Regions from separate parts of the Aminobacter sp. Y103A genome, predicted to be linked through region 2. Evidence: predicted binding sites of a transcription regulator. Region 2 holds the regulator's gene; each other region holds the start of a gene.
What was found. The regulator PhoB, encoded in region 2, activates phosphate uptake and scavenging genes when phosphate is short. The targets are predictions, from matches to a motif close to TGTCATNNANCTGTCAT.

Region 1 (10,486 bases), 1.6 Mb from region 2:
GGAAGAACAGGTCGACGCCGAAGCGCTGGCGAAGGCCGAGGAGGCCGCCAAGGCGCCGCTGTCACCGTCCAACACACTGATCGTCGAGCAGCCGGTGCGTTCCGGCCAGTCGATCGTCCATCCGCATGGAGACGTGATCGTCATGGGCTCGGCAAGCTTCGGTTCCGAGATCCTCGCCGGCGGCTCGATCCACGTCTATGGCACGCTGCGCGGCCGCGCCTTTGCCGGCGCCTGGGGCGACCGCAGCGCCCGCATCTTCTGCCGCCGCAACGAGGCCGAGCTTTTGGCCGTCGACGGCTGGTACCGCACCGCCGAGGACATGGAGCCGTCGATGCATGGCAAGGCGATCCAGGTCCATCTGGAAGACAACGCCATCCAGGTCGCGCCCCTCAATTGACAAACGGAGACAACAAAATGGGCAAGGTAGTGGTCGTCACATCTGGCAAGGGCGGGGTCGGCAAGACGACCTCGACGGCTGCCCTCGGTGCCGTGCTCGCCCAGTCCGGCAAGAAGGTGGTGCTGATCGACTTCGACGTCGGCCTGCGCAATCTCGACCTGGTGATGGGCGCCGAGCGTCGCGTCGTCTTCGACCTCGTCAATGTCACGCAGGGTCAGGCCAAGCTGGCGCAGGCGCTGATCCGCGACAAGCGCGTCGAATCGCTGTTCCTGCTGCCGGCTTCGCAGACGCGCGACAAGGACGCGCTGACCGAGGAGGGTGTCGCCGGTGTCATCAACGCGCTCCGGGACAAGTTCGACTACGTGCTGTGCGACAGCCCGGCCGGCATCGAGCGCGGCGCCCAGCTTGCCATGCGCTTCGCCGACGAGGCCGTCATCGTCACCAACCCGGAAGTCAGCTCCGTCCGCGATTCCGACCGCATCATCGGCATGCTCGATTCCAAGACGCTGAAGGCCGAGAAGGGGGAGCGCGTCACCAAGCACGTGCTGGTAACCCGCTACGATGCCGGCCGCGCGGCCCGCGGTGAGATGCTGTCGATCGACGACGTGCTGGAAATCCTGTCGGTGCCGCTGCTAGGCATCATTCCGGAAAGCCAGGGCGTGTTGCGCGCCTCCAATGTCGGCTCGCCAGTGACGCTGAACGAGCCGACCAATGCCGCTGCGCGCGCCTATGCCGACGCTGCCAAGCGCCTTGAGGGCGAGGACGTGCCGATGGTCACGCCGGTCGAGAAGAAAGGTCTCCTTAACCGTCTTCTGGGAAGGAGAGTGGCATGAAACTGCTCGACTTCTTCAAGCGTGGCGGTAGTGCACCGGTGGCGCGCGAGCGTCTGCAGGTGCTGCTCGCCTATGAACGCAACAACCGCAACCAGCCCGATCTCGTCGCCGTGCTGCGCGAGGAGATCATCGCGGTCATCGCCAAGCACGTCCAGGTCAACCAGGATGACGTCAAGATCACCATGGATCGCGGCGCCACCACCTCGACGCTGGAAATCGACATCCATATCCCCAACGCCGGCATCAAGGCCGCGGCGGCGATCTGAGCGAAGACGCAGGCTGGCTGGGCGATCCGCCGAGAGGCCGCCGGTGTGCAGGATGTCGTGCCTGCCACGCCGGCGATGGCCTGAGGTGTCGTGGCGGCAGCACCCGCATCGACGATCCCGAAGGTGAGGGCAGCTTTTCAGGCTGCGGCTTCGTGAACTCGCAATCTCGTATCTCCTTGTTGTCATGCGGCGGTCGCTGAGGGGCGTTAGGGCAGGCGGACCTCGAACGATGGACCGCAACGATGCCCGCAGATGCTCTCTCGCCCGAACTGCTCGCTTATTCCAGTGGACGCAACACGACCCAGCCGCCGCATCTCGGCACGCGCTATCTACGCGCTGGTGGCTTCCTGCCTGAGCCTGGCAACACCATCGTCTGCCATGTCTCGAAGGGCTCGCCGACGCTGGAAGGTCTGGTCGAGGCCCGCGAGAAATTCCTCGCCATGCCCGAGGCGAGGCACTTCGTCTTCACTCCCATCACCAGCCTGCACATGACACTGTTCCAGGGCGTCATCGAGTACCGTCGCAAGCCGGGATTCTGGCCGGATGGCCTGGCGCTCGACGCGTCGATCGAGGAGTTGACCGAGATCATGGCCGCGCGGCTGGAGACGCTGCCGGTCTTGGAGCCGTTCCAGGTCGAGGTGACACATGCGCGGCCCTCCGGCCTTCTGGTTGACGGTGCCCGGGAACGCGACCGCAGGGCAATGCGCCAATGGCGCGACGTGCTCGCCGACCTGCTCGGCTACCGCCATCCCGATCATGACGACTACCCGTTCCACATCACCTTCGCCTACGCCATCGACTGGCTCGACGACGACGCCTTGCCGCGCTGGCAGGAGATGCTGGGCGAAGTGGCCGGCGACATCAGGCGCAAGATGCCGATCCTCGAACTCGACCCGCCGGCGTTCTGCTCGTTCGAGGACATGAACCACTTCTGCGAGTTGCTGGTGCTTGGCGGCCTTGGGCGGAAATTGCGGAGGTGGGAGGCACTCGGCAGCTGAATGAATGGATCGCGGCGAGCGTCGCGATCCCGGTGACGACCTGTACGCCGCCCAGCGCTGGCGCGCCTAAAGGCGCTTGTCGATCCAATTGGTCATGTCGGCAATGGCGTCTTCCTTGCCGATGTCGTTGAGCAGATCGTGATAATGGCCCTCATAGAGCTTCAGCGTCTTGTCCCGGGAGCCGGCGGTTTCGAAAAAGTATTCGCTTCCATGGCAGACGGTGGCCTTGTCGGAGGTGCCGTGCATGATCAGCACCGGCAGGGTGATCATGGGGAACTCCTCACGCAGCCTTTCGTCGGCGCGGACGAGCGCTGCGACGGTCAGCGCCGGCTGAACCTCGTGGGCGATCAGCGGGTCGCTGTTGAGAGCTGCCACCGCATCCGGGTCGCGGGAAAAATCCTCGTTCTTGAGCTTAAGCACCGGCAGGCGCGGGGCGACGTGGCTGAGTCCTTTGATCGCAGCGAGCGCGAACCCGGGCGCCGGCACCTGGAAGGCAAAACTCTCGCAGATGAAGCCGGCAAGCTCCGACTGGTTTTCGAGCGTGTAAGTGGCCGAGACCACGCCGCCGGCGCTGTGGCCGAGCAGGAACAGCGGCAGGCCGGGATATCGCGACTTGGCAATCCGGATCGCGCCGGCGACATCGCTGACATAGTCGTCGACCGTCTCGACAAAGAAGCGTTCGCCGTCCGATTTGCCGCGTCCGCGCAGGTCGAGCGCGAAGACGGCAAAGCCGTGCTTCACGAGATGCTCCGCCGCCCAGCCATACTGCCCGCCATGGGAATTGACGCCGTGGCAGATGACGACGACGGCGCGCGCCTTGCCTTCCGGTCGCCGCGACCTGAGGAAGATGTTCAGCCCTCCGGCGCTCTGGAATGTCTCTTCGGTCGTATCAGCTCCCCAAGCCTGCATCATGACTACCCCCGCAGTTGATGAAAAGAACCTCCCATCGAGGCCAAGGAACTGTGAGCGCCTTTGCTCAAGCGCGCAAGCATGGGTTGTGCAGGCGCCTGTCGGGGGAAGCCGCGACCTCTTGCGCCTAGCGCCCGACCGGTTGGAACAGCTCGACGAGATTGCCCGAGGGGTCGACGAGCAGGATCTGCGCGCCGCCGGGGCCCTTGATCATGTCGTTGCGGAACTGCGCGCCCTCGGCCTGCAGTCGCGCCACCTGCGCCGCGAGATCGTCGACGATCAGGTGGATGCGGTTCCAGCCGCCGGCGCGCGGCTGGGCGCCATCGGACATCGGCCGTGCCGCCGAACTGGTCGGGCCGCTGAGCAACAGGCGCAGCGACCCACGGGAGACGTCGGCAAAGGCCGGCGCATAGTTGGTAAGCACCTCGAAGCCGAGATGGCGCGTGTACCAGTCGATCGAGACCTCGACGTCGTCGACGAGGTAGCGGACATTGACCATTTCAGAGGGTACCGTGTCAGATGGCATCGGTTACTCCCGGGATGGGGGCACAGTCGCCGCAGCAGTCTGCTACGACGACGCGTCCTTGCCAAGACGGCTGGTCTAGGCGGGCGGGAGTTCGAACAGCAGGGCGCCATGCTGCCGGCCGCGTTCGACATAGCCGATGATGCGGAACCAGCGCGCGACCTCGGGGCGATCGAGCCAGCCGCGCGAGTGGATCGGCACGTTGCCGGCAAGTTGCTGGATACGGCGGATGTGACGCTTGCAGAACCGGACCGTGGGCGCGGCGAAGAATTCGTCCTGGGCGGCGAAGAGTGTTTCGGCCGCGTCCGAATGCTCGTGCCAGGCGATGATCGCCACCGGGCGGTCACCTTCGACAAGCGCGTGGGCGCGTCCTTCCTTCAGGTTCATCATCAGGTTGTCGTAGGCGCTCTTGGCGTCCTTGCCGGCGGCGGCATACTCGTCGGACATCCGTTTGGACAGGTCATGGAAGACCACCTCGAGGTCGCCGATGGTCGCTGTTCTTGCGCGCATATCTCCTCCTTCGCACCCCTGGAGGCAGTTTGCCCTAGGGAAGAACGATGTCCAGTGAACAATTTTTGGCTGTTCCGGTCGCGAGGAAAAGATATTCCAGCAACACTGCGCGTATTTCGTGCAGCAGATTTGGTGCAGGCAGCAAGTTGTTTTGCCGAGTAACAGCTGAAATCGATGGCTTGTTCCGTCTGGGCATGGTCTGTTCATTCCAGTCCAAGACGTGGCCTTCCCCCGGGCGTAAATGAAAGGGGCTGGCGGCAGGGGCCGCCGCTGCGCCGGCCGTTGCCGGTCGAGGGGCGAGGCATGGGCAGAACCGCATTGTCAGGTCATCGGGCATGGATCGGCAGTGGCGCGCTGGCGCTCTGCTACGCGATCTCGGCCTGCTCGACGACCACTGAATCGAACTTCGAAGGCCCTGGCTATTCCGACGACACGCGCAAGCTGGAAAAGCAGATGATGGCGGAGGCGACTGCGCTGGGAACGGCGCAGGGCGTCGCGGGGGTAGCCGCCTCGATGCTGCCAATGGGTGCCGGCAGCCTTGTTACCACGACGGCGGGCAGGGCTGCCCGCGACGCGATGATCATCCGCCACGACAAGGTGATGCGCGAGCAGATCGAGCGCGACAACGCCGAATTCTACAAGCGCTACGGCATTACGGAGGCGGATGCCGGCCCTGTCGTCGCAAACCGGAGCCCGGGCGAGCGCAAGCGTTGCGCCAGGAGAGGCGGGGTGCGGCGGTGCTGAGATTGCGGTCTTTTCGCAGCCTCCATCACACCCTGCATCGGCAATTCTGAAAAGCCATCCGCGAGCGGCCGTGTTCCGAAACCAGGAATGGTTCTACGATACGGCCTTCAAACTAGGCGGCCAAGCAATTGAGCCACGCCCGTTGCCAAGCCCACAAGCAGCAGGACCAGCAGCACATTTAGCGACCGCTTGATGGTGTAATACATCAGGCGATTGGTCGCCTTCAGCGCTTTGATCCGTGCCAGCAGCGGTGATAGCCGGGCAAAGGCCCTGTTGGCCAGACCGCGATGGTCTTCCGGTGTGTTGGGCACGACCGAGGCACGGGTTATGCCCTGGTAGAAAAAGTTGAACAGCGCCCCGATCGGGTTCAACGGGCGTTTGACGTCGCACATGAGGATGAGACGGTCGGAGTCGGTGTCGTTGCGGACATAGTGCAGGTAGGTCTCGTCGAACATCAGCACCTCGCCATCGCGCCAGCTCTGATTGCGGCCATCGACATTGATGAAGCAGTCGTCCGAATTGGGTGTCGCCAGGCCAAGATGATAGCGCAGGGATACGGCGAGGGGATCGGCATGCCTGGTCAGTTTTGAGCGGCCCGGCAGGAAGGCGAACATGGCGCCATGCACCGCCGGCACCTGCAGCAATATCTCTGTCGTCCGGGGACAGAGCCGCCGCGCGGAATGGTGCGTGTAGCCATACCAGTTGAGGTAGAAGCGGCTCCAGCCATATTTGAAGAACGTCCGAAAGCCGACATCGTAGGAGCCTGCCGTGCCCGGACGCTTGGTCGCGTCAAAATAGCCCTGGCGCACCAGCTCCAGCCCTTCGTCGCGGATCGTCTGCCAGTTCTGGCGCAGCAGGCCGACTTCAGGGAACTCGGCCGGGTCGAGGACGGCCTTCGATCCACGCCGCAGCGTGGTCATGTAGAGCACGCAATTGAGGGGCGTGAAGATCGGCCAACCCTTGCGGATATACTCGGTCAGGCTGTTGTAGCGAGCCTCACCCCTGAAACGGTAGACATAAACGATGCTTATGGCGGCGAGCGCCAGAATGAACGCGGAAACCAGCATGAGTTCTCCTTGGAAAACCTTCCGCGCGACTGATTACGGATGACGCATTGCAGCAGCATTACGTGACTGTGCCCGGCTACAGCTCGCCACCGATCGGCTTTGCTGCCGGCAGATCGGATCGTTGGGTCGGGCAAACTGGCTGGCATTCCTTGGCTGATTGGGACGATGTGCCCCCACCAACGACAAAAGCCGCCGATGATTTCGGCGGCTTTTGCAGGCGGATGTCGGTCGGGCCATAGGTGTTGACCCAGACCGTGCCGGCCTTGAGGCGCCTGGTGAAGTCGTGGGCGCGGCCGATATCTGCCGTCCAGACCCCGGCGGCGAGGCTGTAGACAGTTCCGTTGGCAATGCGCAGTGCGTCCTCGTCGTCGTTGAATTTGATGACGGTGGCGACGGGGCCGAAGATCTCTTCCTGCGAGATGCGCATCTCGTGCGCGACGTCGGCGAAGACTGTCGGCTCGACATAGAAACCGCGCTCGCCGTGGCGGCTGCCGCCGGTGACCAGGCGCGCGCCCTCCTGCTTGCCGATCTCGATGTAGTCGAGCACCCGCTTCATCTGCACTTCCGAGACCAGCGGCCCCATGCCGGTCGAGGTCTCCCTGGGGCCGCCGATGCGGGTGGATGCGGCGCGCGCGGCCAGCCGTTCGACGACCTCGTCATGACGCCGGCTCGATCAGGACGCTACGCTAGGTGTTCAGGACGATGGAGTAAGCTGCGCCAGCAGTGCGGATCTATGCTTTCCGCAATGTCACTGCAGGAATCCTATAGTCTCCGAGGCTCTTCGCTGTCACTTCGGGCGTTCGTCGCTCGAAAGGCCAAGCAATTGGCTTTTGGTCCACTTCCCGGACCGCTCCTCGCCGCTGCGCTCCTGCGTCGCGTTGGCATGACGACGAGATAGGTGCGTTCCAACCTTCAAAGCAGAACGTGGCGGTGGCGGCCAGCAATTGCAAGAGCGGCCCGCTTGGCGTTGCCAAGTCGGGCCGTCTGCATTGCGCGGTGGGCGTTGGGGTGGGGCAGCCGACGCAATACTCACACCTAGGATTTAAGGCACCGCGTCGGCGCACTACCCCACCTTCCCACCTTCGAATCTACGCCCGTCGCAGGTACAGAGACAATTAGCTCATTGGATGGGTTGATGTAGCTTGTTCGTCTGATGGAGCAGCCAGTTGAGCTCGATCGGAATGGGCGCGTCTCCGACCTGTTTTGGGCACAGCTCCTTCGCGACCATTCGGGCTCGCAGTTTGGGACGGTGATGAAGTGCGCAGTGTTCGACGCGCATCAAATGTGGTCGAATGCGGCTGCAATCATCGGGGAGGTTCGTTAGGTGGACAGGGATACGCGCCGGCTCGAGATGGTCGTGCTGATGACGCCCGAGATGGCGAATTTCAGCGGCAAGGTGCATGGCGGTGCCTTGCTCAATCTCCTCGACCGCGTCGCTTTCTCATGCGCGTCCCGTTATTCCAACAAATACGCCGTCACGCTCTCGGTAGACCAGGTGGTGTTCCGCGAGCCGATCAATGTCGGCGAACTTGTCACCTTCCGGGCCTCGGTCAATTTCGCCGGCCGCACCTCGATGGAAATCGGCATCCACGTCGAGGCCGAAAACATTCGCTCCGGCCAGCGGCGCCACACCAATTCCTGCTACTTCACCATGGTGGCAGTGGACGAAGACGGCCGCCCGACCGGGATCCCGCCTTTTGTGCCGTCGACCGACATCGACCGCAGACGCCACCGCGCCGCTGAACTGCGCCGCGAACTGAGGCGGGAGTTCGAGGGGCGCTTTCGGGCCGCAGCGAATGCGGGCGAAGAGTAGCGGCGTGTATGTTGGATGGTGCAGCCACTCGCCACCCGCCGAAAACTCTCGGCCGTGACGAATGGCGTCTCAGCTGCCGGCAGATCGCTGCCGATGAACGTCCCTTGCTCTCTGGCGGCCTATCAAACATAGGCTGTCGTCAGTTGGATTCCCACGTGCCGTGGAGCCCGCGAAAAAGGATGATCCGATGCTTGAAAGAATAAACCCCGATATCAGGTGGAGTGACGCTGTCGTCGTAGGCAACCTGATTTTCGTCGCCGGCCACACCGCCGAGAAGACGCGAGGCCAATCGGTGCGCGAACAGACGGAAGAGGTGCTCCAGTTGCTCGACGAGACGCTGGCGCAGGCCGGGGTGACCAAGAGGAACCTCGCCATGGTGCAGATCTATCTGGCCGACATGTCGAACTTCGCCCAGATGAACGAAGCCTGGGACCGATGGGTCATCTCCGGCGAGGCGCCGGCGAGGGCGACGGTCGAATCCAGGCTCGCCTATCCCGATCTCGGCGTTGAAATCACAGCGGTAGCTGCGCGGTAGGGCAGGTGAGGAATGCTGCCGGGCGCCGCCTCTCGTCAAGATACCACCATCGCGTCGCGATAGATTTCAACGAAGACTCCGAAATCTTCCAGGGTTCGACGCGGCTGCCATCGCTCCTCAATGTTGGAAGCTTCACGGAGAAACCTGACGCACCATTCCTTTTTCCAGGCGACGGTGCGCAGTTCTTCCTCGGAGAGATCACTCAGATCTGAACTGTCATGTCGAACCCGTAGGATCGACAGTGTTTTCGAGTAACGTCCTTCATCAATGCGCAGGCGCTTTGACCGCAAGAGCGCGTTGATGTCCTTATCGGTCTTGGACATGTAGTAATCTTCCGCGACCAGATCGCCTGAGATGGGCTGCCCCGGGAGCACCCTGACGCACAATGCCAAACCCGAAGCTCCCTATGAGGTCCCAGACTTGAAAGAGACCATCGACCGACGGTAGCCCGGCGGGATAACCCAGACCTTGCAGCTGGTGCGGCTGGCGAAGGATCAAATGCCCAATCATTTGGGATTTGGTAAGCGGCCGACCGCAACACCCGCCTGTCAGTGAGATGGGCGGGAGCGAAGGAAATCTATCGAAGGCCGATTTGGTTGTCGGGTAAGGCTCCTCCTTGACGCACGTCAAAGCGGACCAACGCCAACATGTCATGGTTTGCTCGGAGTGGAGCAAGTCAATGAGCTACAACACGATCCTCCTGCAACTCGATATCGACCGTCCTGTCCGGTCTAGGGTAGCCTATGCAAAAGCCGCGGCTCTGATGTTTGACGCAGATTTGATAGGCTTCTGCGCGGCCGAGCCGAGATATGTCATGCCGACAGGTGACAGCGACCTTGCAATTGCAGAAGCGATGCAGCGCCAAGTCGACGAAATTGAGGACCGCCTCGCAAAGGTAAGGCAGGAATTCTTCCAACTGGCAGGTGACGACAAACGTGTCTCCTGGCGTGGTGAAATCGGCAATCCCAACCAACTGCTAGCACTGCACTCGCGAGCGGCAGACTTGATCGTCGCGGGGTCTGGGCCTCTATCGGCAGTCGACTCCAACCGAACTGTGGACCATGGAACTTTGCTGCTTTCCGCAGGGCGCCCAGTGCTGCTGGCGCCTGCCGATTTCAAGCCCGTCAGCGCTGAGGCTGTCTTGATCGCCTGGAAGGATACGCGCGAGGCTCGGCGTGCAGTCGCAGATGCGATGCCATTCCTTACAGCTGCGTCGCGGGTGCGCGTCGTGGCTCTCGGAAGCGTCGACGGCACAGCGAGACAAGGCATCGATGATGTCGTCAGCTTTCTCGCTCGACATGGCGTTAGGGCAACCGCAGAGGCCATTGATGTCGGCGGAGCAGATGAGGCCGAAGCCTTAATCCAGATTGCCGATGAATATGGCGCTGATCTGCTTGTCTCCGGTGCCTACGGTCATAGCCGAATCCGAGAATGGGCGTTTGGCGGTGTCACTCGTGCCCTGCTTAGAAGTCCAGCGATAAATCGGCTGATGTCAAACTGACGGTGATCCAGGGTGCAGCAATGCCAGACCTTGAACTGGTTTCCATGTTGCCGAGCCCTTATGCGTATGTCTCGCGAAGTGGCACCTCTGCACAACTCGGCGACATGCTGGCTGTAAGCTTTGAGAAGCTCTACGGGGCGCTATCGTCGAGCATGGTCGTTCCGGCAGGTCCACGTCTGGTTCGCTATCGCAAGATCGACGAGAATGAGGTTCTTTTCGACGCAGGCTTCCCGATACGCGAGGATCAATTCAGAATCTTGCGTGGGTCCGGCTTAGGGCTTGGCGCAACGGCGGCCGGAGAAGCAGTCAAGGCTCAACAAGTTGGTTCCAGAGAGCCATTGACCGACACCTACAGGGCTGTGCTCGCGGAAATTCACGCGCGCGGGCTCA
Region 2 (10,486 bases):
CCATGATGGTGCCGGCGTCGCGCTTGTAGGCACCCGACAGGATCTTGATCAGCGTCGACTTGCCGGCACCATTGTGACCGAGCAGCGCCACCACTTCACCGGGATAGAGGTCGACCGAAGCATCGTCGACGGCACGGATGCCGCCGAAGGCGATAGAGATGTTCTTGAGGTCGACGAGCGGGATACGGGTCTGTTCCATGATCTTGGCTCCCGGATTTCGTTAGACGCGCTTGCGATAGAGCGTGTCGAGCCAGACGGCCACGACCAGCACCAGGCCAACGACGATGTTCTGCAGCGGCGTGTCGATGTTGAGCAGCACCATGCCCGACTGCAATGACTGCATCAGAAGCGCACCCAGCATGGCACCGGCAACGGTGCCGGAGCCACCGGCGAGCGAGGTGCCGCCAATGACCGCTGCCGCGATGACCAGCAGTTCGTCCAGGGTACCGAGCGAGTTGGTAGCCGAGTTCAGGCGAGCACTGGAGACTGCCGCTGAGATCGCCGCCAGCACGCCCATGATCATGAACACCTTCATGGTGATCCAGCGCGTGTTGATACCGGCGAGGTTGGCTGCTTCCGGGTTGCCGCCGATGGCGAAGACATAGCGGCCAAAGCGTGTGCGGTTGGTGACGAAGGTCATGACGATGCCCACTGCCACCGCGATCAGGACGGGAATGGCGATGCCGTGGGCGATGAACAGGCCGCCTTCAGGGATGGTAATGCCGTTGGCCTCGGCGTAGCGACGCACGATACCGATCGGCCAAGGGTAGGAGTTGGCGATCCAGATCGCGCCAAGGATGACCCCGCAGGTAACGGCGCCGAGCAATGCCTCTGCCCAGACCGGCCGCAGCGGAAACTTGAAGCGCTTGCGTTGCTGGCGGCCACGCAGCAGCAGGAACACCACAGCCAGGCATGCGACAAGGCCGACGATCCAACTCCACGTCGCTCCGATGGCGCCCTGCGGACCACCACCCATGAGCTGGAAGGTGGCATCGAGCGGCGCGATCGTCTGGCCTGACGTGACCCACCAGGCCGCCCCGCGCCAGATCAGCAATCCGCCCAGCGTCACGATGAAGGCAGGAACCTCCATGTAGGCGATGACGAAACCTTGCAGCGCGCCTATCATCAGGCCAAGCGCAATACCAATGGCAAGTGCCAACGCCCAGATCCACGGATTACCAAGTTCGAGACCGACGGCTTTGACCAGGAAATGCACCTGGGCAAAGCCCATCACCATGCCGATCAGGCCTTCGGCCGACCCGACCGACAGGTCGATATTGCGCATGACGATAACCAGCACCATGCCGGTCGCCATAATCGCCACGGCAGACGCTTGCACCGACAGGTTCCACAGATTGCGGGCGGTCAGGAAGGTGCGGCTGTCGAATTCGAACGGGTTGACGCCAAGGCGCAAGCTCGAAATCACCTGCAGCCCGACCCAGATCAGAAGCAGCGCACCGACCATGCCGAGCATGCGCGTATCGATCTCGGTTGCCTTGAGAAAGCGTCCGACCGGGCCGAGTTCGGTCGTTCGCGCTCGGTCTGCCGGCGCGTTGGTTGTCGTGTCTGTCATTGATACCTCCCGACCGGATAGCCGTCTAAGCGGCAGCCGGTGTGCGCATGATAGGGTCAATCCGCCATGTCATGAAGCGGGCGCTTTTGAAAAACGCCGCGGGCAAGCCGCGGCGTTTGACCGACCGGATCGAACCGATCTCAGTTGCAGGCTGCGACCGAACCGGCCGCCACGCCCTGGCAGACCACGTCCTTGCCAACCCAGCCGGCGTCGATGACGACGTCGAGGTTGTCCTTGGTGATCGGAACAGGCGTCAGGAAGACCGAGTTCAGCTCGAGGCCGCCAGGCGTCTTGAACTTGGTGACGTTGGCGATCTCTTCCATCTTCTTGCCATCGGCGAGCTGCGAGGCGATTTCGGCGGCGTTCTTGCCGAGCTCGCGCGCGTCCTTCCACACCGAGACGGTCTGAGTGCCGAGCGCGATGCGGTTCAGCGCGGCATGGTCGCCGTCCTGGCCCGACACCGGCACCGAGCCGGCAAGGCCCTGTGCCTGAAGCGCTGCGATCGCGCCACCGGCGGTGCCGTCGTTCGAAGCCACGACCGCGTCGATCTTGTTGTCGTTGGCGGTCAGGAACTGTTCCATGTTCTTCTGGGCATTGGCCGGCAGCCAGCCATCGGTATAGGCCTCGCCGACATTCTTGATCTTGCCGGCGTCGACGGCTTCCTTGAGCACTTCCATCTGCCCGGCGAACAGGAAGTCGGCGTTCGGATCTGCACCGCTGCCCTTGATGAAGACGTAGTTGCCTTCAGGCTTGGCGGCGAACACGCCCTTGGCCTGCATGCGGCCGACTTCCTTGTTGTCGAAGGTCAGGTAGAAGGCGTCCTTGTTCTCGATCAGGCGGTCGTAGCCGACAACAGGAATGCCTTCGGCGACGGCCTTGTCGACAGCCGGTCCGATGGCCGAGGCGTCCTGAGCCAGGATGATCAGGGCGTTGGCGCCCTGGGAGATCAGGCTTTCGACGTCGGTCAGCTGCTTGGCCGGCGACGACTGCGCGTCAGCCGAGATGTACTTGTCGCCGGCGGCCTCGATGGCGGCCTTCATGGCGGCTTCGTCGGTCTTCCAGCGCTCTTCCTGGAAGTTCGACCAGGAGACGCCGATGACCTTGTCCTTTGCCGAAGCCACTGCCGTAAGCGACAGAGTCATGGCAACGCCCGCCAGGATGGCGGTGGTAAACTTTTTCATTATTTCCTCCCTGCGCCCAATGGGCGCGCCTACTTCGCGATAGCCCTTGGAGAAGCTCTTTTTTTCGAGCCTCGAAAAAATACTGACTCAATGCCCGGCCACTGTCAACATGGTTTCGCGAGCGCTCCTTATTTTTTTCGGAGCCCGAAATAAATAGAGACATTTGGCGCTGGCTCTGTCACAATCACTTGGCGCGTAAGGGACTGCCGCTTAAGAAGGGCAGCGCTTCGCCGGGAGGAAGACGAGCACATGTCGGTCGGCATACGTCACGACGATCTGAGACGGCGCAACCGCGCCATGGTTATATCCGCGGTTCGCCGAGCCAGCCAGCCATCGCGCACCGAAATCGCTGCCACCACCGGCCTCAGCCATTCGACGATCTCGACGATTTCCTCCGATCTCATATCAGAAGGCATCCTTGCCGAGGCCAAGTTCAGCGAACCCGTCTCCATGAAACGGGGGCGGCCGCAGGTCGGGTTGATGCTCGATGCCGACGCTGCGTCTGTCGTTGCGGTCGTGCTCTCGCTCAACAGCCTGTCCGCCGCCATCATCGACTATGCCGGCAACACCGTGACCGAAGAGACCCGGCGGCTTGTCACGCAGCAGATGCCTGCCGAGGCGCTGGTCGACGAATGCGTCGGAATGGTCCGGCGCCTGATCGACAGCGCCGGCGCTTCGGGCGGCGCCGTCCTACGCATCGCCATCGCCGTCCAGGGCATCACCGACGCCGCCTCGCGCAAGCTGTTGTGGTCTCCCATCACCCGCTACGACGACATCCCCTTCGCCGACCGGCTGGAGCAGGAGTTCGGCGTACCTGTTTCGGTTGAGAACGACTGCAACATGATCGCCGAGGCCCTGCGCTGGCGAGATCCGGTGCGTTATCGCGACGACTTCATCGCCATCCTGCTCTCGCACGGCATCGGCATGGGCCTAGTCATCAAGGGCGAGCTGTTCACCGGCACGCAGTCGTCGGGTGCCGAGTTCGGCCACATGATCCACCGCCCGGACGGCGCGCTTTGCCGCTGCGGCCGCCGCGGCTGCATCGAGGCCTATGCCGGCAACTACGCCATCTGGCGCAACGCAAGGGTTGGCGACGAGAATGCCGAGCCGCTGGCCGACCTGTCCGACGACGACATCAGGGCCGTGGCAGATGCGGCACGTGACCATGATGGCCCCGAACGCGAGGCCTTTCGCAAGGCCGGCGAAGCCATCGGCTTTGGACTCGGCTCGATGTTTGCGCTGTTCGACCCGGCCCCCCTCGCCTTCGTCGGCGTCGGCGCAACCGCCTTCGACATCATGGAGCCACATGTGCGCGCGGCCATCGCCAAGACGGCGGGCGGGCTGCACTCGAAGGCGATCTCCTTCGACACCGAACCCAACGAGGTTCCGCTCAAACGCGAGGGCGCGATGATGCGCGCGCTGCTTGCCGTTGATCAGGAGATTTTTGCCGCAGGCACGGCTCCACGCCGTGCCGGTGCCGACGTCGCCTAGCTGAGCGGAAAAGAGCCCGAAGCGGCTCAGTCCTCGCGGATGGCGTAGCCGGCACCGCGAATGGTCCGGATCACGTCAGGCATGCGGCCGTTGTTGACCGCCTTGCGCAGGCGCCCGACATGCACGTCAACGGTGCGCTCGTCGATATAGATCGTCTCGCCCCAGACATTGTCGAGCAACTGGCTGCGCGAGAACACGCGGCCCGGGTGCCGCATCATGAATTCGAGCAAGCGGAATTCGGTCGGCCCGAGCTTGATCTCGCTCTTCTTGCGGTAGACGCGGTGCGACTCGCGGTCGAGCATGATGTCGCCGACCTTGAGCACCGAGGACAGCACCTCGGGTTTGGCCCGGCGCAGCAGCGCCTTGACGCGCGCCATGAATTCCGGCGTCGAGAACGGCTTGACCAGGTAGTCGTCGGCCCCGGTCGAAAGCCCGCGCACCCTGTCGCTTTCCTCGCCCCGCGCCGTCAGCATGATGATCGGCAGGCGTTCGGTGTCGGGACGCATCCTGAGCCGGCGGCACAGTTCGATACCCGACAGCGCCGGCACCATCCAGTCGAGCACCAGCAGGTCGGGCACGTTTTCCTGGAGCCGGATCTCGGCCTCGTCGCCACGCGTGACGACCTCGACCTGATAGCCTTCGGATTCGAGATTGTAGCGAAGCAGCACGCCCAGCGGCTCTTCGTCTTCGACGACCATGACCTTGGGAGCGATCATTGGCTATACCTTGTCCTTGCGCATGGCCGCTTCTGGACCATGCGCTGATTTAACCTATGCAGCGCCCCCGCGCCAAACGCATGCGGTTGCGGAAATGCTCAGGCCGGAACCGTCGTCGTGGTCTCGTCGACCTTGGGCCGGTTCAGCGGCAGCTGCGTACCCGTCACGACGAAATAGGCGTTCTCGGCGATGTTGGTGACATGGTCGCCGATGCGCTCGAGGTTCTTGGCGCAGAACAGCAGATGCGTGCAGGCCGTGATGTTGCGCGGATCTTCCATCATGTAGGTCAGGAGTTCGCGGAACACGGCGGTGTACTGGATGTCGATCTTCTGGTCGTCGGCGCGCAGATCCTTCAGGCCCTCGGCCTGACGCGCGACATAGAGATCGACGACGCCGCGAACCTGGCCGAGCACCAGCTGCGCCATCGCATCGATCGAATGCGAGAGATTGCGCGGGGTCGGCGACTGGCCGACAGCGCCGACCCGCTTGGCAATGTTCTTGGCGAGGTCGCCGATGCGCTCGAGGTCACCCGCCATGCGGATGGCACCGACCACGGCGCGCAAATCCTGCGCCATCGGCTGGCGCTTGGCGATCAGCGTGATCGCCGAATTGTCGAGATCGCGCTGCTTGGCGTCCATGATCGTATCGTCGGCAACGACGTTTTGCGCCAGTGCCTGGTCGGACGTGAGAAGCGCGCGGATGGCGCCGGCCACCATTGCGCTGGAAAGATCGCCCATGTCGCGGATGAGCTGGTCGACGTGCTGAAGTTCTTCGTCGAAGGACCGGACTGTATGTTCGCCCATGATTTCTTCCTCGTATCGTGTGCCGCGACGAAACCCACTCAGCCGAAGCGGCCGGTGATGTAGTCCTGCGTCCGCTTGTCGTCGGGGTTGGTGAACATCTTGTCGGTCGGGCCTTCCTCGACGAGATAGCCGAGGTGGAACATCGCCGTGCGCTGCGACACGCGCGCCGCCTGCTGCATCGAGTGCGTGACGATGACGATCGTGTAGTTCTCGCGCAGTTCGTCGATCAGCTCCTCGACCTTGGCGGTGGCGATCGGGTCGAGCGCCGAACACGGCTCGTCCATCAGGATCACCTCGGGCGAAACGGCGATGGCGCGCGCGATGCACAGGCGCTGCTGCTGGCCGCCCGACAGGCCGGTGCCCGGCTCGTTGAGACGGTCCTTGGCTTCGTTCCACAGAGCGGCCTTCTGCAGGCTCTTCTCGACGATCACGTCGAGCTCGGCCTTGTTCTTGGCGAGACCATGGATGCGCGGGCCGTAGGCGACGTTCTCGTAGATCGACTTCGGGAACGGGTTCGGCTTCTGGAACACCATGCCGACGCGGGCGCGCAGCTCGACGACGTCGATCTTGGGATCGTAGATGTCTTCGCTGTCGAGTGTGATCTTGCCGCCGACGCGGGCTGCGTCGATGGTGTCGTTCATGCGATTGAGGCAGCGCAGGAAGGTCGACTTGCCGCAGCCCGACGGGCCGATCAGCGCCGTCACCTGATTCTGGCGAACGTCGAGATCGACGCCGAACAGCGCTTGCTTCTCGCCATAGTGCACGGTCACCTTGTCGCCGCGCATCTTGATGATTTCGTTCGTTCTGGCGTTCATCTCAGCATTCACCGCGTCGTCGAGGGATTTTTCGGTCATGATGTTCATAGCAGGATGCTCCTTGTCCATGCCCTACCAGCGGCGCTCGAAGCGGCGGCGCAGGACGATGGCGACGATGTTCATGGCCATGAGGAAGATGAGAAGAATGATGATGGCGCCCGACATGCGCTCGACAAAGGCGCGTTCGGCCTCGTTCGCCCACATGTAGATCTGCACCGGAAGTGCGGTTGCGGGATCGAACGGCGTCTTGGGATAGTCGGCGACGAAGGCGACCATGCCGATCAAGAGAAGCGGTGCTGTCTCGCCGAGCGCACGCGCCAGGCCGATGATGGTGCCGGTCAGGATGCCGGGGGCGGCCAGTGGCAGGATGTGCTGGAACACCATCTGCATCTTCGAGGCGCCGAGGCCAAGCGCTGCCGAACGGATCGACGGCGGCACGGCAGCCAAGGCGGCGCGCGTCGCGATGATGATGGTCGGCAGCGTCATCAGCGTCAGCACCAGCCCGCCGACGAAGGATGCCGAACGCGGCAGGCCGAGGAAATTGATGAACACGGCCAGGCCGAGCAGACCGAAGACGATCGACGGCACGGCGGCGAGGTTGTTGATGTTGACCTCGATCAGGTCGGTGAAGCGGCTCTTCTTGGCGAATTCCTCGAGATAGATCGAGGCGGCGACGCCGATCGGCAGCGCCAGCAAGAGCACGATCACCATCATGTAGAACGAGCCGATGAGGGCTACGCCGACGCCCGAGGTTTCAGGACGGCTTGATGCGCCGTAGCTGAACAGACCGGTATTGAAGTGCTCGGCCATCACGCCTTCGGCCTTGAGCTTGTTCATCCACTCGACCTGCTGGTCCGACACCTTGCGGCGGCTTTCCGGCACGTCGAGGTCGATCTGACCCTTGAAGGCCGAGTCGAGATTGGCGGCGGCGAGGATGTCGACGTTGCGGGTCGTGCCGATGACCGACGGGTCGGCGGCGACGATCGCCCGGAGCTGGACCCGCGAGCTGTCGGACAGGAAGCCCTTGAGCTTGCGCACATCGGCCTTGTTGTTCGGGTCGATGCCGAGCTTCTCGATCAGCGCCTGTTCGGCGAGCTTGGGATAGTTCGCCGTGATCAGCACATTCGGATCGGTCGCCCGCTTGTTGGACGGGTCGATGATCTTTTCGTCGAAGTTGATCGGCAGCGTCACCGTCGTCTGCCAGAAGGCCGTGTAGCCCTTGGAAACGATCGAGGTCAGCATCACTGCCAGGAAGGCCAGGCCGATGGCGATCGCCAGCACACCATAGAGTCGGAAGCGGCGTTCGGCGGCATAGCGCTTCTTGAGGCCGATGTCGCGGCGCGGACGGGCAGCTGACGCGGTCAGCGTGTCGAGCGAAATATCGGTCATTCGTACTGCTCTCGGTACTTCCGGACGATGTAAAGGGCGACGATGTTCATCACCAGCGTCAGCGCGAACAGCGTGATGCCGAGCGCGAAGGCGACGAGCGTCTGCGGCGTGTTGAATTCAAGATCGCCGGTCAGCTGGTTGACGATCTTGACGGTGATGGTGGTCATCGCCTCGAAAGGGTTGAGTGTCAGGTTGGCGGCAACGCCCGCTGCCAGCACCACGATCATCGTTTCGCCGATGGCGCGCGAGGCGGTCAGAAGGATGGCGCCGACGATGCCCGGGAGAGCGGCTGGGAGGATGACGCGCTTGATCGTTTCCGAGCGCGTGGCGCCAAGGCCGAGCGAGCCGTCGCGCATGGCGCGCGGCACGGCGGTGATGATGTCGTCGGAGAGCGAAGAGACCACCGGGATCAGCATCACGCCCATGACCAGGCCGGCGGTCAGGATCGACTGCGCCTGGATGAACGGGGTGCCGCCGGTGAGCGCCGCGCTGATGTCGCGCAGGAAAGGCCCAAGCGTGACGAGCGCGAAGATACCATAGACGATTGTCGGGATGCCGGCGAGCAGCTCGAGCGCCGGCTTGACCACCGCGCGTACCTTGGGTGCTGCGTATTCCGACATGTAGACCGCCGACATCAGGCCGATCGGCACTGCGACCAGCAGCGCGACGACGGCAATGTAAAGCGTGCCGGCAAGCAGCGGGATCAGGCCGAACTGGCCTTCGCTGGCGCCCGCACCAGCAGCGGCGAAGCGCGGATCCCACACCGTGCCGAAGAAGAAGTTGGTCAGCGGCACCTTCTCGAAAAAGGCGATCGTCTGGAACAGCATCGACAAAACGATGCCGATGGTCGTGAGAATGGCGAGCGTCGAGGCGCCGAGCAGGCTCCACAGCATCACCTTCTCGACATTGTTGCGTGCCCTGGCGCGCGGGCTGATGCCCTTCAGCCCGAAGCCGACGCCGATCAGGGCGAGGCCGATCGAGACGACGGCCGAGATCATGCCGAGGCGGTCGGAGACGCTGTTGGTCTCAGTCGCGATCGGAATCATGTAGTCCTGTGTGTCGGGAGCCAGCGCCACGCCCTTGGCGGCAAGCATCGGCTGCAGCTCGGTAAAGGTCGAGGGCAGTGCTGCAAGCGTCTGGCTGTCGAGCTTGCGCAATCCGCTGGCGAGGCTCTTGACCAGGCCTGCGGACAGATCTTCATGCGCGACGGTGCCGTCTGCGACATCGGCCGGCAGGGACGAATGGATGTGGCTGTTGAGATAGGCGCTGGCGCCGATGTCCCAGGCGGCGAGGAACAGCACCGCCGGCACGACGCCGGTCAGGAATGCCCACCAGCCATGGTAGTGCGCCCGCGAGTGCGGCTTGACGGTTCCGTCGTCCTGCGCGCGCGCCCTTTGCCGGCCAACCACGAAGGCGGCCAAGCCTATTGCGAGCACGATGGCGAAGACAAGCAGGAATGACATGGGCCGGCCTCGGTGAATTCGGTTCTTTGTGCCGAACGGGACAGTCGGCGAAATATTCCACGGGGCGCCGGATTTTTCCGACGCCCCGTGGCAGTTCGTTGATTACATGGTCTTGCCGGCGCCGAAGGCTTCGCGCTGGGCAGCGCGCTCTGCGTCCGGAGCAGCAACCAGGCCGTAGTCGGCGAGCGGGCTTTCCGGGCCGACCATCTGGTCGTCGAGGAAGAACTCGACATATTCCTTCAGGCCGGGAACAACGCCGAGATGCGCCTTCTTGACGTAGAAGAACAGCGGACGCGACACCGGATACTCGCCCTTGGCGATGGTCTCGACCGAAGGCGTGATGCCGCCGACGGTGGCGACCTTCAGCTTGTCGGCGTTGTTTTCGTAGAAGGCCAGGCCAAACACGCCGACGCCGGTCTTGTTCGAGTCGATGCGGGCCAGCGTCTCGGAGTAGTCGCCGTCAATGTCGACAGCCTTGCCGTCCTTGCGCACGGCCTTGCAGGCGGCTTCCGCGGCCTTGTCGTCGAGGCCCGAAGCCTTGCCGGCGTCAACGCCGCCGAGCGTCTTGCAGCCGGCGATCAGCAGCTTTTCTTCGAACACTTCGCGGGTGCCGTGCTTTTCGCCCGGGATGTAGGCAGCGATGTCCCAGTCGGGCAGGTTCGGGTTGACCTGGTTCCACTTGGTGTTCGGATTGTCGACCAGCTTGCCGTCGACAGCGATCTTGGCCGCAAGCGCCTTGTAGACGTCTTCCGGGGTCAGCGCCCAGTCCGGGCCCTTGACGTCGGTCGCGAAGACGATGCCGTCATAGCCGATCTTCACTTCCTGGATGTCCTTGACGCCGGCGTCGACGCAGGACTTGATCTCGTCCTTCTTCATCGGACGCGAGGAGTTGGCGATGTCGATGGTGTTCTCGCCGACGCCCTTGCAGAATTCCTTGATGCCAGCGCCCGAACCGCCCGATTCGACGACGGGGGTCTTGAAGTTGGTGAAGGTCTCGCCGAACTGTTCGGCAACGATCTTTGCATAGGGCAGAACGGTCGAGGAACCGGCAACCT
Region 3 (10,486 bases), 2.7 Mb from region 2:
CCGCCCCGAGGACATGACCCGTCCGGGCTGATTTCGGCCCGGGGTCGATCCCCTTGAAACGGCGCGGCAGTCACCTGCCGCGCCGTTTCTTTATGTGCAGCCCAGATCGTTCGGCCGACGGCTTCGAGCAATTCATTCTAACTGTGAACGATCTGTCGACACATCCACACCTTTAGTGAACAGTCGAGATCGACTAGGTGTTGGCCATCGAATTTCAACGGAGCCCCAAGCCCATGTCCAACGCTTCCATTGCCACCGCAAAGTCCGGCCTCAGCACCAACGCCTCGGCCCTCACCCTTGCCGGCCGCGTGCTTTTGTCGGTCATCTTCATCCTCGCCGGCTTTGCCAAGCTGACCGCCATTTCAGGCACCGCTGGCTGGTTCGCCAGCATCGGCCTGCCGCTGCCGACCGTCACCACCGTCGTCGTCGGCCTGGTCGAAGTGGTTGGCGGCATCGCCATCCTGGTCGGCTTCCAGACCCGCATCGCCGCGATCGTGCTCGGCCTGTTCACGTTGGCTGCCACCGCCGTTGCCCATCTCGACTTCGCCGACCAGGTCCAGGTGATGTTCCTGCAGAAGAACCTCGCCATTGCAGGCGGCCTGTTCGTGCTCGCCGCCTTCGGCGCCGGCGCCCTGTCGATCGACGGCCGCCGCCGCTAAGCTGCAGAAATTCCTCCCAAGAAATGGCCCGGGCTCGTCCCGGGCTTTTTTGTGCCCTGGCCCTGACGCCGGTTCGAGACGGTGATGACATCGAAAGTGAGCCGGTGCATCCTGCGGCTGCGAGGACACCTCCATGCTGAACAGCCTGCTTCTTCTTGTCGCCAGAATTCTGATCGCCGCGCTGTTCGTGCCGGCGGGCATCGGCACGCTGTCCAACATCTCGGGCACCGCAGGCTATTTCGCCGGGCTCGGCTTTCCCTTGCCGACGCTCGTCGCATTGGGCGTCGGGCTGTTCGAGCTGGTCGGCGGCCTGCTGGTGCTTACAGGTTTCCAGTCCCGCGTGGTGCCCGTCCTGCTCGCCGCCTTCGCGCTCGCTGCCGGCTTCATCGGCCATTACGGCCGGGGCGGCGACAATGCCGCCATGGCCTTCATGCACCAGCAGGCGCTGATGAAGGACATCGCTACCGCGGGCGGCTTGCTGGCGCTCTCAGTGGCGGGTGCCGGCGCGCTGTCGCTCGACCGGCTGCTCGCCCGCCAGCCTGTTTGACGGCGATGCTATTTGACTGAGATGCTGGGGCCGTCCTCGACCGCCAGCACCAGCTTGCGGCCGGTGACCTTGGCAAGCTGGGCCAGACGTCCCGCCGGCCGCTCGCCATAGAGCTGGCCGAACTCCGACGGGATCACCAGCGCCAACACGCCATTGCCCCTGTCTTCCCAGCGCAGCTTCGGCATCACCCCCGGCATCGAGGCCGAGAGCAGATAAACCACACGCATCATCGCGCCGAGGATGCGGGCGCGCTCGAGATAACGCGGCGTCGCCAGTTCCTTGAGCTCAGGGGCGAAGCTGTCGTTGAAGACACCGTCATGGCGGAACAGATTGGCCAGCGCCAGGAAGGCACGGCCGGGATGATCGACGCCGATGAACGAGGCATGCGCGATGATGTTGAGCGACTGGCGGCCGCGATATTCCGGGTGCGCCCGCCAGCCGATGTCGGCGAGAAGGCAGGCGGCGTGACGGTAACGCGCCTCCTCTTCGGTTTCCTCGATGCCGAAGGCGGCGAAGGACTGCTTGGTCCACTCGGTCAGTTCATGGGCATGGCGCACCGAACGCGCCCGCAGCACGGCCAGCTCCTCGGCCGCCGAGATCAGCGGATCGGCGCGCTGTTCCTGCTCTTCGAGCAACGAGAACAGAAAACCCTCGCGCACGCCGAGCGCCGAGACCACGATCTTCTCCGGCTTCATCGCCGTGATGATCTCCTGCAGCACCAGCGCGCCATAAGGCAAAAGCGACCGGCGGTTCTTGGAGACGCCTTCGATGCCCTTGATCTTCTCGACCTCGCCGCGCGCCACCTGGCGCAGGAACGGCACCAGGGTCACCGGGTCCATCTGGTAGTGATGCATCACCTCCAGCGGATAATTCGAGGTGTTCATGTGCAGCCGGGCGAGGTTTCGCCAGGTGCCGCCGACGGCATAGAATGTCCTGCCCTGCCCGCCCTTGAGCAATTTGGCGCGGGCGAGTTCGGCATGCGCGATCTTGGCGGCCGTTACAGGCGAGCCCTTGGCCATGTCCTGCAGCCTGAGGCCGCCCAATGGCAAGGTGATGCCGTCGCCGATGGCTTCGCCCCTGACGTCGACAAGCTCGAGGCTGCCGCCGCCAAGGTCGCCAGCGATGCCGTCGGCGGGATGGAAGCCCGAGATGACGCCGAGCGCCGAATAATAGGCTTCCTCGCGGCCTGTCAGCACCTGGATCTTGGTGCCCAGCACGTCCTCGGCACGCTGGATGAAGTCGGGGCCGTTGATCGCCTCGCGTGCGGCGGCGGTGGCCAGCACATACATCCTTTCCGCGCCGGCCTGCTCGGACAGCGCACGAAAGCGCCGGAACTCCTCCATCGAGCGGGTCACGCCCTCGGGGTCGAGCTTGCCGGTGGAGACGATGCCGCGGCCGAGGCCGGCGAGCATCTTTTCGTTGAACAGAAGGGTCGGCGAGCGTGCCAACCCTTCATAGACGACGAGACGTATGGAGTTCGAGCCGATATCGATGATCGACAGCGGTCGGCGGTCCTTGAGCCGGCCCTGCGAAAGCTGCGCCATCAGCCGGCCGCCGCCTCCGCCTTCTTGCGACGCTTGAACTGGGCAATGCGTTTGGGCGCGTGAGACTTCAGCGCGTCACCCCGTCCGGAGAGGCTCGGATTGGTCATGAAATATTCCTGCGCATTGAACGGCTCTTCGCCCTCGTCGAGCGTTATCCGCCGCGAGGTTCCATCCGCCAATACTTCGAAACTTTGCTGGTTGTCCATGATATTTCCCAGCATGACCTGGCCCAGCACCTGCTCGTGCACGGTCGAATGTTTGGCGATCGGCACCATGGTTTCGACGCGCCGGTCGAGGTTGCGCGGCATCAGGTCGGCCGAGCTGATATAGACGATCGCCTCGTCCGACGGCAGGCCGTGGCCATTGCCGAAACAATAGATGCGGCTGTGCTCGAGGAAACGGCCGACGATCGACTTGACGCGGATATTCTCCGACAGGCCGGGAACCTGCGGCCTGAGGCAGCAGATGCCGCGCACCACCAGGTCGATCTCGACGCCGCTGCGGCTGGCGTCATAAAGCGCGTCGATGACGTCGGGATCGACGAGCGAATTCATCTTCATCCAGATCTGCGCCGGCCGGCCGGCGCGGGCATGTTCGACCTCGTCGGCGATGTGCTTGAGGATGCGGCTGCGCAGCGTGTAGGGCGACAGTGCGATGCACATCTCGTCGGCCGGCTCGGCATAACCGGTGATGAAGTTGAAGATATGCGCCACATCACGCGCGATCGCCGAATCGGTGGTGAAGAAGGACAGGTCGGTGTAGATGCGCGCGGTGATCGGGTGGTAGTTGCCGGTGCCGAGATGGACGTAGTTGCGCAGGCGGCCGTCCTCGCGGCGCACCACCAGCGACATCTTGGAGTGGGTCTTGAGTTCGAGGAAACCGAACACCACCTGCACGCCGGCACGCTCGAGATCGCGGGCCCAGCGGATATTGGCCTCCTCGTCGAAACGCGCCTTGAGCTCGACGAGTGCGGTCACCGACTTGCCGGCCTCGGCGGCGTCGACAAGGGCGCGCACGATCGGGCTGTCGTTGGAGGTGCGGTAAAGCGTCTGCTTGATCGCCACCACTTCCGGATCGATCGCCGCCTGGCGCAGGAACTGCACCACCACGTCGAACGATTCATAAGGATGGTGGACGACAAAATCCTTCTCGCGGATCGCCGCGAAACAGTCGCCGCGATGGTCGCGGATGCGCTCGGGGAAACGCGGATTGAAGGGCGGGAACTTCAGGTCGTCGCGGGCGATCGAGACGATCTCCGAGATCTGGTTGATCGCCAGCGGCCCGCTCAGCACGCTGACGCGGTTCGAGGCGACACCCAGTTCGCTGGCAACGAACTCGCGCAGCTCGGCCGGCATCAGGCTGTCGAATTCGACGCGGATCACCGAGCCGCGGCGGCGGCGCTTGAGTGCCGTCTCGAACAGCCGGACAAGATCCTCGGACTCTTCCTCGACCTCGATATCGCTGTCGCGGATGATCTGGAAGGTGCCCGAGCCCTTGACCTCATAGCCGGGGAACAGCTTGCCGATGAACAGGTTGACCGTTTCCTCGATCGGGATGAAACGCACCGAGCGCTTGCGGTCGGGCAAGCGGATGTAGCGCTTGAGCGCCACCGGCAGGCGCAGCAGCGCCGTCATTTCCTCGCCGCTCTTGCGATGGCGCAGTTGCAGGGCGATCGAGAAGCCGAGATTGGGGATGAAGGGGAACGGGTGCGCCGGGTCGATCGACAAAGGCGTCAGCACCGGGAAGACCTGCTCCATGAAATGATCTTCGAGCCACTTGCGCTCTTCCTTGGTAAGATCCGCCGAGGCGATGGTCTCGATGCCTTCGAGCTTGAGCAGCTCGAGCAGGCTGGCGAGGCTTTTCTGCTGGTCTTCCTGCAGCCGCTCGACCTCGTGCAGCAGCTGGTCGAGTTGCTGTTCCGGCGTGCGGCCGTCGGCGCTGCGGATGGTGATGCCTTCGCGCACCTGCCCGGCGAGACCGGCGACGCGGACCATGAAGAACTCGTCGAGATTGCCGGCCGAGATCGACAGGAAGCGGACGCGTTCGAGCAGCGGATGGTTGGGGTTCTGCGACTGCTCGAGCACCCGCCTGTTGAACTGCAGCCAGGAAAACTCGCGGTTGACGAAGCGGTCCGGATTGCCGTCGATCGCGCCGGTCGGCGACTTGTCGTTGACGAAATCGGTATGGACCGGTTTCAGCTGATTCATTTGGACAACCCTTCCCCACTGCCGCGTTCCGCCGCTTATCCGGCTCAACTTATCCTCTGACAGGCAATTGCGACAGTTTCATTTCAGCATCTTGCAAAGCCGCCGCTTATGATACAAACGCTCTGCAATAAGGGTCCTCAGAAGGGAAAATACCATGGCCGGTGGCTCCATCCCCCACTTCCAGAACGACGCTGGACATGCCGTGATCGAGATCGGCGTCAAGGAGTTCATGTGCGTGGGCGCCAAGGCTCCGTTCGACCATCCGCATGTGTTCCTCGACATGGGCGCCGATTCCGAGAAGGTCTGCCCCTACTGCTCGACGCTGTACCGCTACTCCGCCAAGCTGAAGGCCACCGAGACCCTGCCGGCGGGCAGCCTCTACGCCATCGATCGCGCCGCCTGAGGCCCAGGCACGATCATGCGGTCGCCGCCGGTCGTCATTGCAGGCGCCGGCATCGCGGGGCTGACCGCCGCCCTTGCCTTTGCCCGGCACGGCGTCCGTGTCCACGTCCATGAACGTTCGCCGGTGCTCGAAGAAGTCGGCGCCGGTCTCCAGCTTTCTCCCAACGCCACCCGCATTCTCGACCGCCTCGGCGTGCTCGATCTGGTCAGCAGGTCTGCCGTGCGGCCCGAGGCGGTGGTGCTGCGCTGCGCGGCAAGCCTTGTCGAGCGCGGCCGCGTGCCGCTGGGTGCTGCGGCCGAACGCCGCTGGAAAGCGCCTTACCTCGTTGCCCACCGCGCCGATCTGCAGTCGGCGCTGCTCAGCCGCGTCAGCGAAAGCCTGCTGATCTCGGTCGCCACCGGATCGACGGTCGACACGGTCGAGCCCAGGGCGGACGGCCTCAGCATCTCGATCACCCAGGACGGCATCACGTCACAGCAAGAGGCCGGCCTGTTCGTTGCCGCCGACGGCGTCTGGTCGGCCAGCCGGCGCCTTGTCGGCCCGCATGAAAAGAGCCGGTTCTCGGGCGAGCTGGCCTGGCGCACGACGATCCCGGTCGACAGCGAGCTGGGCCGGCAGTTCGCCGGAGTGACATCGCTGACGACTGTCACGACCTTCCTGCATCCGGGCTTCCACCTCGTCGCCTATCCGGTCCGCGCCGGCCATGCCGTCAATCTTGTCGCCTTCACCCCCGGCACGGCAATTTCCGAGCAATGGTCCGGTGAAACCGATGCCGGCGCCTTGGCCCGCGCCATGCAGGGCACGGCCCCGGCACTCTCCCGGCTTGTCGAGGAGGCCGGGCCGTGGACGGTGTGGCCGCTGCACACTGTCGATGCCTCCCGTCCCTGGACCTCGGCATCCGGCATCGTGCTGATCGGCGATGCGGCGCATGCCATGACGCCCTTTGCCGCCCAGGGTGCCGCCATGGCGATCGAGGATGCCTGGACGCTGGCCGACGCCGTGCTCGCCGCCCAGAACAAGGCGGATGCGCTGCAACAGTGGGAAGCGGTGCGCAAGGCGCGTGTCGCCAGGGTGGCGCGGCGCGGCGCGCTCAACCATTTCGCCTGGCATGCGAGCGGGCCGGTGGCGCTCGCCCGCAACCTGTTCCTCAGGTTCAAGTCGCCGGCGAGCCTCGCCGCCGACATGGACTGGCTTTATGGCTGGACGCCGCCGGGCTGGTCGCCGCCTAGATCATCCGACGACCGGTTGTAGAGGCCGAGCGAAAAATTCAAGGTCGCCGGCAGCGGGTTCCACCAGCCTGTCGTCAAGCCGGCTTCCCGGAGTGCCGCCGCCGTCCAGGTGTTGCAGCCGGCGAGTGCGTTGAACTTGCCATGGGCATCGAAGAAGCCGTCATATTCGCCATAGGCTACCCCGAAAATGCGCTGAACGGCCCCTTCGTCGCGCACGAAACTGCGCTCGATGAAGTCGAGCATGGCGGCAAAACCCGCCTCGCCGAGCTCGAAACGCTGGACGGCGGGCTGAGGCAGGTCGACGTCGCCGGCGAGATCGACATGCATGACCGAATTGTCGAGGGTCAGCGCCGCAAACACCGGTCCGGGCTTCAGCTCCGACCAGGTCGGCGTGCCGATGTAGAAGGCCTTGCTGCCCCAGCCGAACACCAGGTAACGCGCCGCCGGCAGGTCGGCCTGGATGCCGGCGTCGAGCAGGAAGCCGAATTTCTGCAGCACGGCATCGTCGATCGGCACGGCGATGTCGGTGTGGATCGGGTTGGTGAAGACGAGGATATGGCGGGGACTTGCCCCGTCCGGAGCACCGCCGAACAGCGGCCGTGGTACGAGCGTACCCAACGCGAACGCCGCCACGGCGACAAGCACGATAGCGCCCAGCAGACGTAGAATTCTTCTCACCCGCCGCCGTCCCCGCTTCCGCAGCACTTGTTGCAACAAAAAAGCCCGGCCGAAATACGACCGGGCTTTCTGATTTCCGGAATCCGATTCCTAGTGCAGGATCTGGCTCAGGAACAGCTTGGTGCGCTCATGGCGCGGATGGTCGAAGAACTCAGCTGGCGTGTTCTCTTCGACGATCTGGCCCTGATCCATGAAGATGACGCGGTTGGCGACCTTGCGGGCGAAGCCCATTTCGTGGGTCACGCACAGCATGGTCATGCCCTCTTCGGCGAGGCCGACCATGGTCTCCAGCACCTCCTTGATCATTTCCGGATCGAGCGCCGAGGTCGGCTCGTCGAACAGCATGATGCGCGGGTTCATGCACAGCGAGCGGGCGATCGCCACACGCTGCTGCTGGCCGCCCGACAGCTGGCCCGGATATTTGTTGGCCTGCTCCGGGATCTTGACGCGACGCAGGAAGTGCATCGCCTGCTCCTCGGCCTGCTTCTTCGGCGTCTTGCGCACCCAGATCGGCGCCAGCGTGCAGTTCTCCAGGATGGTCAGATGCGGGAACAGGTTGAAGTGCTGGAACACCATGCCGACTTCGCGGCGGACCTCGTCGATCTTCTTGAGATCGTTGGTCAGCTCCTTGCCGTCGACGATGATCTTGCCCTTCTGGTGCTCTTCCAGACGGTTGATGCAGCGGATCATTGTCGACTTGCCCGAGCCGGACGGACCGCAGATGACGATGCGCTCGCCGCGCATCACCTTGAGGTTGATGTCCTTGAGCACGTTGAACTCGCCATACCACTTGTGCATGCCGACGATGTCGATGGCGACGTCGGTATCGGAGATGTGCATCTTTGCCCCATCGACCTTGATGTCGTCGGCGCTGACTGCGTTTTCTATGGCCATGGGCCGTTCCCTTTTGTTGTTCGTTATCGCTTGTGCCCGGTGTCGAGGCGATGCTCCATATAAATGGAATATCGCGACATTCCAAAGCAGAACATCCAGAACACCAGCGCCGCAAAGACGAGCCCTGACGCCGGGGTCTGGGGCGACGCCCAGGCCGGATCCGAAAAATTCTGCCTGACGACGCCGAGCAGGTCGAACATCGAGATGATGTAGACCAGGCTGGTGTCCTTGAACAGGCCGATGAAGGTGTTGACGATGCCCGGGATGACCAGCTTCAGCGCCTGCGGCAGGATGATCAGTCCGGTCTTCTGCCAATAGCTGAGGCCGAGCGAATCGGCCCCTTCATACTGGCCCTTGGGGATCGCCTGCAGGCCGCCGCGCACCACCTCCGCCATATAGGCCGAGGCGAACAGCGACACACCGATCAGCGCCCGCAGGAACTTGTCGAAGCTGACGCCGGCCGGCAGGAACAGGGGCAGCATGACGCTGGCCATGAACAGCACCGTGATCAGCGGCACGCCGCGCACAGTCTCAATGAAGATGACGCTGAGCATCTTGACGACAGGCATCTTCGAGCGCCGTCCGAGCGCCAGGAGGATGCCGAGCGGCAGCGACACGACGATGCCGACATAAGACAGGGTCAGCGTCACCAGCAGGCCGCCCCAGAGCGGGGTCTCGACATGCGGCAGGCCGAAGAACCCACCGATCAGCAGGAAGGCCGCGACGATCGGAAACACCACCAGGAACAGGAATGCGTTCAGCCCCTTGCGCGGCACCCGGGGGATCAGCAGCGGCACCAGAAGCGCCACGAACATGATCGCCACCAGAATGACGCGCCAGCGCTCCTCGATCGGATAGCGGCCGAACATGAACTGGCCGAACTTGGCGTTGACGAAGGCCCAGCAGGCGCCGGACCAGCCTTCCGGCTGGATGCCGCCCTGGGCGACGGTCGAGCAGAAGGTTCGGTCGGTGCCGGTCCACTGCGCCTGGACCAGCGCCCAGTCGACCAATGGTGGCAGGATCATGATCACGATGATCATGCCGATGATGGTCAGCACCGAATCGAACGGATTGGCGAACAGGTTCTTGCGAATCCAGGCCACCGGCCCGCGCTCGCGAAGCGGCGCCGGTTGCGGCTGCGCCATCTCGGTGCGGACGTATCCAACTGTGTTGAGTGACATGTCCGCCTCCTACCTTTCCACCAATGCCATCTTGGCATTGAACCAGTTCATGAAGGCGGAGGTGATCAGGCTCAGGCCGAGATAGACGACCATCCAGATCACCACGATCTCGATCGCCTGTCCGGTCTGGTTGAGCACCGTTCCACCGACCGCGACCAGGTCCGGATAGCCGATGGCGATCGCCAGCGACGAGTTCTTGGTCAGGTTGAGAAACTGGCTGGTCAGAGGCGGGATGACGATGCGCATCGCCTGCGGCACCACCACCAGCCTGAGTGCCTGTCCGGAGCGCAGGCCGAGCGCCGACGAGGCCTCGGTCTGACCCTTGTTGACGCCGCGGATGCCCGCCCGCACGATCTCGGCGATGAAGGCTGCGGTGTAGAACGACAGCGCCAGATAGAGCGAGAGAAACTCAGGCTTGATCTGCAGGCCGCCGGTCAGGTTGAAGGTCGACTTCTGCGGCAGGTCGAAGCTGACAGGAAAGCCGGTGACGACAAGCGCCAGGAGCGGCAGGCCGACGATCAGTGCCAGTGAGGTCCAGAACACCGGGAATGTCGCGCCCGTTGCCATCTGCCGCTGACGCGCCTGCCGGGCGACGAACCACGACATCGCGATGCCGAGCAAAAGGGCCACGCCGATCAGCCATGCGCCCTCGCCCCACACCGCCTTGGGGAAATAGAAGCCGCGGCTGTTGAGATAGGAGCCGAAAGGCAGCTCGATGCTCTCCTTGGGCAAGGGCAGCACCGAAAGCACGCCGAAATACCAGAAGAAGATGACGAGCAGCGGCGGGATGTTGCGGAACAGCTCGACATAGACGGTGCAGATCTTGCGGATCAGCCAGTTGTTGGACAGCCGTCCGATGCCGATCAGGAAGCCGAGGATCGACGCCGTGACGATACCCGCCCCGGCCACGACCACGGTGTTGATCAGGCCGACGAGCAAGGCGCGTTTGTAGGTCGAATCGGAATCGAAGGCGATCAGCGTGTCGCTGACGTCGAAACCGGCGCGGCCGTTGAGAAAGGCGAAACCCGAGGCGATGTTGGCGCGCTTGAGGTTTTCAACCGTGTTGCCGATGATCCAGTAGACGAAGGCGGTGAGCGCAACGACGACCAGGATCTGGAAGAAGATGCCGCGCACCTTCGGGTCG

Region 1: the regulator PhoB is predicted to act here: its motif matches at 1,677-1,693, upstream of Amn_RS16530 (DUF1868 domain-containing protein).
Region 3: the regulator PhoB is predicted to act here: its motif matches at 5,027-5,043, upstream of Amn_RS11205 (RNA degradosome polyphosphate kinase).

Annotation. Positions count from the first base shown of each region.
Region 1 covers NZ_AP017986.1:3,365,025-3,375,510, reverse strand. The annotation lists gene minC (septum site-determining protein MinC) at 1-397, shown strand, start outside; gene minD (septum site-determining protein MinD) at 415-1,230, shown strand; gene minE (cell division topological specificity factor MinE) at 1,227-1,496, shown strand; gene Amn_RS16530 (DUF1868 domain-containing protein) at 1,739-2,494, shown strand; gene Amn_RS16525 (alpha/beta hydrolase) at 2,561-3,406, opposite strand; gene Amn_RS16520 (VOC family protein) at 3,531-3,929, opposite strand; gene Amn_RS16515 (hypothetical protein) at 4,005-4,436, opposite strand; gene Amn_RS16510 (VIT1/CCC1 transporter family protein) at 4,740-5,180, shown strand; gene Amn_RS16505 (aspartyl/asparaginyl beta-hydroxylase domain-containing protein) at 5,288-6,247, opposite strand; partial or broken gene Amn_RS16500 (aldehyde dehydrogenase family protein) at 6,462-6,908, opposite strand; gene Amn_RS16495 (acyl-CoA thioesterase) at 7,599-8,060, shown strand; gene Amn_RS16490 (RidA family protein) at 8,248-8,595, shown strand; gene Amn_RS16485 (hypothetical protein) at 8,631-8,918, opposite strand; gene Amn_RS16480 (universal stress protein) at 9,275-10,096, shown strand; gene Amn_RS16475 (GyrI-like domain-containing protein) at 10,117-10,486, shown strand, end outside.
Region 2 covers NZ_AP017986.1:4,940,778-4,951,263, forward strand. The annotation lists gene Amn_RS24200 (ATP-binding cassette domain-containing protein) at 1-199, opposite strand, end outside; gene Amn_RS24205 (sugar ABC transporter permease) at 221-1,573, opposite strand; gene xylF (D-xylose ABC transporter substrate-binding protein) at 1,714-2,754, opposite strand; gene Amn_RS24215 (ROK family protein) at 3,004-4,245, shown strand; gene phoB (phosphate regulon transcriptional regulator PhoB) at 4,272-4,961, opposite strand; gene phoU (phosphate signaling complex protein PhoU) at 5,060-5,764, opposite strand; gene pstB (phosphate ABC transporter ATP-binding protein PstB) at 5,803-6,627, opposite strand; gene pstA (phosphate ABC transporter permease PstA) at 6,652-7,968, opposite strand; gene pstC (phosphate ABC transporter permease subunit PstC) at 7,965-9,431, opposite strand; gene Amn_RS24245 (PstS family phosphate ABC transporter substrate-binding protein) at 9,534-10,486, opposite strand, start outside.
Region 3 covers NZ_AP017986.1:2,282,373-2,292,858, reverse strand. The annotation lists gene fumC (class II fumarate hydratase) at 1-31, shown strand, start outside; gene Amn_RS11220 (DoxX family protein) at 234-659, shown strand; gene Amn_RS11215 (DoxX family protein) at 793-1,206, shown strand; gene ppx (exopolyphosphatase) at 1,215-2,750, opposite strand; gene Amn_RS11205 (RNA degradosome polyphosphate kinase) at 2,750-4,957, opposite strand; gene Amn_RS11200 (zinc-finger domain-containing protein) at 5,112-5,360, shown strand; gene Amn_RS11195 (FAD-dependent monooxygenase) at 5,376-6,611, shown strand; gene Amn_RS11190 (TIGR02117 family protein) at 6,554-7,267, opposite strand; gene Amn_RS11185 (amino acid ABC transporter ATP-binding protein) at 7,358-8,161, opposite strand; gene Amn_RS11180 (amino acid ABC transporter permease) at 8,185-9,342, opposite strand; gene Amn_RS11175 (amino acid ABC transporter permease) at 9,352-10,486, opposite strand, start outside.